3 regions of the Phyllobacterium sp. T2-21 genome follow, and region 3 is predicted to be linked to each of the others. Evidence: predicted binding sites of a transcription regulator. Region 3 holds the regulator's gene; each other region holds the start of a gene.
The links. The regulator LexA, encoded in region 3, represses DNA repair genes until DNA is damaged. The targets are predictions, from matches to a motif close to TGTTCNNNNTGTGTTCNG.

Region 1 (2,269 bases), 1.3 Mb from region 3:
CCGACATCGAAGCCTGCGTCGAGCGTATCGAAACAGCGATCCGTCAGGCCAACCCGGACATCGTGTCCGTCTTCGTCAAACCGCAGACTGCAAGTAGCTGGAAGACGCGGCGGCAAAAAATCGTTGAGGGCTAATCTTCATCCACCACGCGTAGGCGCAACTGGCCTGTTGCCGATGCCGCTGAGCGGTTGGCATCCGGCCCCTTCGCGGGTTCGCCGGCCGCCGGATCGACGAACTCCAGCGCCTCGATCTTCTGGCCGCGCTTCGTCACCTTGCTGGACGAGACGAGAATATCGTCAATATCCTTGCTCGCCTGACCGAAATGCGTCTGCAGCCGCCGGACCCGGTCGTCCAGGCGCCCGACATCTTCCATCAGGCGGATCACCTCACCCTGGATGAGATGTGCCTGCTCGCGCATGCGCACATCCTTGAGCACCGCCTGAATGACCTGAATGGACAGCATCAGCAGCGACGGCGATACGATGACGATGCGCGAACGATGGGCTTTCTGCACAATGCCTTCGAAATTCTCGTGAATTTCGGCAAAGATGGATTCCGATGGGACAAAGAGAAATGCCGTATCCTGGGTTTCGCCATTGATCAGGTATTTCTCTGAGACATCGCGAATATGGATTTCGATATCCCGGCGAAACTGGGCAAGCGCCAGTTTCTTCGTATCCGGTGTCTCGGACTCGCGGATGGCGTTCCATGCTTCCAGCGGAAATTTGGCGTCGATGACCAGATTGGGGGCGCCATTCGGCATGCGGACGATACAATCCGGGCGGCTTCCATTGGAAAGCGTGGCCTGAAACTCATAGGCCCCTTGCGGCAAGCCATCGGCAATAATGGTTTCCATGCGCGCCTGACCGAAGGCGCCGCGCGTCTGCTTGTTGGCGAGGATCGCCTGCAGCTGGACAACCTGTCCGGCCAGCGACTGGATATTGTTCTGCGCGGTATCAATGACCGCCAGCCGCTCCTGCAATTTGGCCAGATTTTCGTGGGTTGACTGCGTCTGTTCCGTCATGGTCTGGCCGATACGGCTGGTCATGCCGTCGAGGCGTTCGCGGATCGACTGATTGAGCTCCGCCTGGCGCGAACCAAACAGTTCCGCCATGGTCTGCATGCGGCCCTGCATCTCCGACTGGCTCTTCAGTATCTCGGCCATCCGCACTTCCGCATCACGCGCACGGTCTTCCGCCTGGAATTCCGCGATCAGCCGTACCCGTGCCGAACGCCAGAGAGCAATCCCGCACAGGACAATGGCAAGTGCAACGATGACAGCCGCTATTACCAGCGCGGTACCGACCGATATCGACGTGGCACCGAGCTGAAACAGTGGCTGGTCGAGTGAATGTGATGTTTCCATGGGAAGCAGACTAACCGATTCGGATGGCAAATGTGAGATCAAAACGAGAACATTTTCACAAATGCCATTTATGCCGGGATTGACGGTTGAAAGCCGAGATATTAGGTGATGCTCATGTCTATCAAACCGCTTGTCATTCTTCCCGATCCGCTGTTGCGCCAGGTTTCCAAACCCGTGGAGCGCTTTGACGCCGATTTGCGCAAATTCTCCAACGACATGCTCGACACCATGTATGACGCGCCGGGGATCGGCCTCGCCGCCATTCAGGTGGCGGAACCGCTGCGCATGCTGGTAATCGACCTTGCCAAGGAAGACGAACCGAAGGCACCTCAGGTTTTCATCAACCCCGAGATTTTGTCGTCGAGCACCGAACGCAACGTCTATGAAGAAGGCTGCCTCTCCATTCCGGACTATTATGCGGAAGTGGAACGTCCGGCAAAAGTGCGCGTTGCCTATTTCGATATCGAAGGCAAGAAGCACGAGATCGAGGCTGACGGTTTGCTGGCAACCTGCCTTCAGCACGAGATCGACCACCTCAACGGCGTTCTGTTCATCGATTACATCTCGCGGCTCAAGCGTGAAATGGTGATGAAGAAGTTCAAGAAGCTTGCCAAGGATCGCGTTCCGAGCCGGCTGGCGGTGTAAGCCATGAGTCTGCGTATCGTCTTCATGGGAACCCCGGAATTCTCCGTGCCGGTTCTCAACGCGCTCATTGGCCAGGGCCATGAGATCGTCGCCGTCTACAGTCAGCCGCCGCGTCCGGCAGGCCGGCGCGGACTGGAACTGACCCCCTCGCCCGTTCATCGCAATGCCGAAGAATTCGGCATTGAAGTGCGCACGCCCAAAAGCCTTCGAAGCCCCGAGGAACAGCAGGCGTTCCGCGATCTCAATGCGGATGTTGCC
Region 2 (2,269 bases), 850 kb from region 3:
CGTCACATCGGGATTGCCGGAATCCCAGTTCCACACCAGCGCGCCGGTATTGATATCGAAAGCGCGGATGACGCCGGACTGTTCGTGGATCGAATAATTGTCATTGACTGCGCCGCCGACGATGATCTTGCCCGCGGCAATGACCGGCGGCGAGGTCGAATAGTAGTACCCGGCGGGGTTATAGGGCATGCCGGTTTCCAGATGGATGGTGCCCTTGTCGCCAAAAGCCGGGCAGACCTGGCCATTGGCCGCATCGAGCGCGATCAGCCTTGCATCGGCGGTCGGCATATAGACCCGCTCGGCGCAGGGTTGTCCGGCCGCGACGGTGGCATCGGCATAATAGGACACGCCGCGGCAGGTCTGGTGCTGCCGGTCGTCATTGTCCTTCACCTGCGGATCAAAGCGCCATTTTTCCTTGCCGCTGGCGGCATCGAGCGCAATGACGAAGTTGTGCGGCGTGCAGATATAGAGCGTGTCGCGCACCTTGAGCGGTGTCACCTGATAGGTCGTTTCCGGAATATCGGTGGAGCGGCGCACATCGCCGGTCTGGTAGGTCCAGGCCACCTGCAGCTTGGCGACGTTGTCGGGCGTGATCTGCTTCAGCGGCGAATAGCGCTGGCCGTAGAGGCTGCGGCCATAGAAGTGCCAGTCGTCATTGGCCACGCCGCCGATATCGGGCGTGGCGGTCACCGCCTCCCGGCTCAGCTGGCCGGGAAGATCGAGCGGGTCCCGGGTCATGGAATAGCCGGCAACGCCGAGCGCCACCAGAACGGCCAGCCAGAGCGGCGCCGCCCCCAGAGAGGCAGAGCCGGCATCGGCACGGGTCAGCCGGCCGCGCACCCACGGTGTCAGGAGCCAGAGCCCGAGCAGGATGATCACGCCGCCGCGCGGCGCCAGCTGCCACCAGTCGAAGCGGATTTCCCAGATGGCCCAGCCCAGCGTGCCGATCACCAGCAGCGCATAGACCGGCAATGCGGCCGAGCGCCGCCGGAAGAGGAGAATGGATGTGACGAGAAAGGCGAGCGCAGCGATGACGTAGTACCAGCTGCCGCCGAGAACGGCGAGCCAGACGCCGCCCGCACCCAGGGCAGCCGCGATGATCAGAAAAAGGAGAGCCGTCAGAGTGATTGCCATGGCAGGGATCCTTTCCAAGCTCAATCAAGATCGAATGGTCCTGACATGAGGCTGCGAACGGGCCATCGGCTGCCAGATTCCTCTCTGACCTAGGCGTATGCCCTAATTCAGAACGGCGCAATATCAACGATTGCAAATTTCAATCGCAAGTTTCAGGGGAAACTCTGCGCTAAATGCTGTATGTTCTTGCTTTGTATCGGATCGGTCTGGTTTTTCGATGCCGAATCACTACATTGGAGTGAAATGTCCGGATTGCCTGACGATATACCATTCTTCGATGAACCTGATGCGCCTCGCCAGCCGCAGGGCATAGCCGCACGCGCCATGCAGGCGCGCGGCGCGCCGCCCTATCTCAATGGTCTCAACCCGGAACAGCGACTTGCGGTTGAAACCACCGAAGGGCCGGTGCTGGTTCTCGCCGGTGCCGGAACCGGCAAGACACGGGTGCTGACCTCGCGCATCGCCCACATCCTCTCCCTCGGCAAGGCCTATCCCAGCCAGATTCTTGCGGTGACGTTCACCAACAAGGCGGCGCGCGAGATGAAGGAGCGCATCGGCGTTCTCGTCGGCGGTGCCGTGGAAGGCATGCCCTGGCTCGGCACGTTCCACTCCATCGGCGTCAAGCTGCTGCGCCGCCATGCGGAACTGGTCGGCCTGCGCTCGGATTTCACCATTCTCGACACGGATGATGTCATCCGCCTGATCAAGCAGATCATTCAGGCCGAAGGGCTCGACGACAAACGCTGGCCTGCCAAGCAGTTCGCGCTGATGATCGACGGCTGGAAGAACAAGGGCCTCGGCCCTACGGAAATCCCCGAGGGCGATGCCCGCGCCTTTGCCAATGGCAAGGGCCGCGAACTCTATACCGCCTATCAGAACCGCCTGAAGACGCTCAATGCCTGCGATTTCGGCGACCTGCTCTGCCATCCCATCCGCATGTTCCGCGCCTATCCGGATGTGCTGAAGGAATATCACGCCAAATTCCGCTACATCCTCGTCGACGAGTATCAGGACACCAACACAGCCCAGTACATGTGGCTGCGCCTGATCGCGCAGGGCTCAAAGAATGTCTGCTGCGTCGGCGATGACGACCAGTCGATCTATGGCTGGCGCGGTGCGGAAGTCGACAATATCC
Region 3 (2,269 bases):
GCCTATCATTTCAACAATACCGCACCGCTCGGACTGATCGGCAACGCATTTGCCTTGCCCGTGGTCTCGGTTCTGGTCATGCCCTTCGCCGTATTGGCGCTGTTGCTGATGCCGTTCGATCTGGATTTCCTGCCGTTCGCCGTCATGGAACGCGGCATCGAGATGGTGGTGTTCATCGCCCATCACGTTGCCGCACTCTCGCCCTCGGGCAATCTTGGTCCGATGCCGCAGCCGAGCCTGATCCTGATGAGTGCGGCACTTGTGATCCTGCTTCTCACGACGTCGTGGTTGCGTCTGTGCAGCCTGCCGCTGTTTGCTGCGGCCGTCCTGATCATGGCACGCACAGCGCCGCCGGATATCGTCCTGTCCGAGGATGGCCGGCTGGCCGGTGTGCGCAATGGCGCGGCATTGATGATCAATCGCCCGCAGGGCGGCGCCTTCACGTTGAACAACTGGCGGCAGGGCTTTGGGCTGGAACAGATCGTCAAACCGGCGCGGATCGGCAAAAAGGCAGCGGAGGGTGCCTTCGAATGCGCCGGAAAGCTCTGTCTGGCGCGAGAACCGGGCGGTCTCGTCATTGCCTATACGGATGATCCCGCGCAAAGGAACGCCGCCTGCAGCGAGGGGAATATTGTCGTGCTGGGCTTTGCCGGTGTGGAAACCGGTTGCCCCGTTCCCGGTCCGATGGTGATCACGCGCCGTGATCTCGCCTTGAACGGTGCTGCCGAAATCCGGTTCGGTTCCGGCGGGCAAGGGCAGGGTGACCTGACGAATCTATCGAAAGCCGGAGAAGCGCTGGAGCAAAGAGTGCAGTCGGCCCGCCTGACCTGGGCGATCGGTCCGCCGGACCGACCCTGGAACAAGTACCGCATCCACTCCAATGCGGCGCGCAACCGGCCGGAGCGTTCACACAAGGCCCACGCGACCGAAGGCGTCCCGGACAATGCTGAACGGGACGCGGCGGCCGGTCAATAACGGCGGATCAGGCCGACGAGCTTGCCCTGCACCCGCACGCGGTCCGGTCCGAAAATCCGCGTTTCGTAGGCAGGGTTGGCGGCTTCCAGGGCAATCGAGGCACCCTTGCGGCGAAACCGCTTGAGGGTGGCCTCCTCGTCATCGACCAGCGCCACGATGATTTCGCCGGGGCTCGCGGTGTCGCCGCGCTTGATGACAACGGTATCGCCGTCGAAAATGCCCGCTTCGATCATCGAGTCGCCCTTGACCTCAAGCGCATAATGTTCGCCGCTGCCGATCATGTCTGGCGGAAGGCTCAGCATGTGGGTTTGGTTTTGGATCGCAGAAATCGGCACACCGGCGGCAATCCGGCCCATGACCGGAATGCTGACATTGGCAGGCATATCCATGTCGTTGGAGGCGCGCGGCTGCGGCTTCGGCGGTGCAACATTGCGTCCGAGACTGCCCTCGATGACGCTCGGCTCGAACTTTCTCTGGCTGTTGAGGCCGGGTGCGATGGAGTCGGGCAGGCGCAGGACTTCCAGCGCGCGCGCCCTGTTCGCAAGCCGGCGAATGAAGCCGCGCTCTTCCAGCGCAGTGATCAGCCGGTGAATGCCGGATTTGGAGGCCAGATCCAGCGCATCCTTCATTTCGTCGAAGGATGGCGGAATGCCCGTCTCCTTCAGACGCTCATGAATGAAGAGAAGAAGTTCATGTTGTTTACGCGTGAGCATTGGCGATCCTTTAGCAGGGAATCGGAAAAACAAAACCAGAACAAACACTATCTGTTCCAGCATTGTTCTACAAGTGCTTAATATTCCGTTGCGGCAATGCTGGAAGCTTGGTTACGAAGCTTGTGGGGGCAGAAATGCGCCCGTTCAGGGTACTGTTCCGCCGGTTTCCAACTGGATATCACAATATCATGACAGCTTTCATCCGAATCGCCGAGCGCCGGGATCTTGGCAGCATCATCGACTGGGCGGCCGCCGAGGGCTGGAACCCCGGGTTGGACGATGCGGATGCATTCTGGGCCGCGGACCCCAAGGGCTATCACGTGCTTGAGGTGAATGGTGAGCTGACGGCAGCGGTCTCGCTGGTCCGCTATGCGCGAGACTACGGCTTTCTCGGTTTCTACATGGTGCGTCCGCAATCGCGCGGTCTGGGTTTCGGCTGGTCGCTCTGGCAGGACGTGCTGAGCGGATTTGCCGGACAGACCGTCGGCCTTGATGGTGTCGTTGCCCAGCAGGAAAACTATCGGAAGTCGGGGTTTGTCTATGCCCATGCGAATTACCGCTATGGCGGCGCACCCGGCTGC

Region 1: the regulator LexA is predicted to act here: its motif matches at 1,401-1,418, upstream of ACZ5FP_RS04880 (DNA recombination protein RmuC).
Region 2: the regulator LexA is predicted to act here: its motif matches at 1,316-1,333, upstream of ACZ5FP_RS15775 (ATP-dependent helicase).

Annotation. Positions count from the first base shown of each region.
Region 1 covers NZ_AP027912.1:974,190-976,458, reverse strand. The annotation lists gene ACZ5FP_RS04885 (cation diffusion facilitator family transporter) at 1-134, shown strand, start outside; gene ACZ5FP_RS04880 (DNA recombination protein RmuC) at 131-1,366, opposite strand; gene def (peptide deformylase) at 1,481-2,011, shown strand; gene fmt (methionyl-tRNA formyltransferase) at 2,021-2,269, shown strand, end outside.
Region 2 covers NZ_AP027912.1:3,148,785-3,151,053, forward strand. The annotation lists gene ACZ5FP_RS15770 (glucose/quinate/shikimate family membrane-bound PQQ-dependent dehydrogenase) at 1-1,134, opposite strand, end outside; gene ACZ5FP_RS15775 (ATP-dependent helicase) at 1,378-2,269, shown strand, end outside.
Region 3 covers NZ_AP027912.1:2,295,733-2,298,001, forward strand. The annotation lists gene ACZ5FP_RS11495 (ComEC/Rec2 family competence protein) at 1-975, shown strand, start outside; gene lexA (transcriptional repressor LexA) at 969-1,688, opposite strand; gene ACZ5FP_RS11505 (GNAT family N-acetyltransferase) at 1,877-2,269, shown strand, end outside.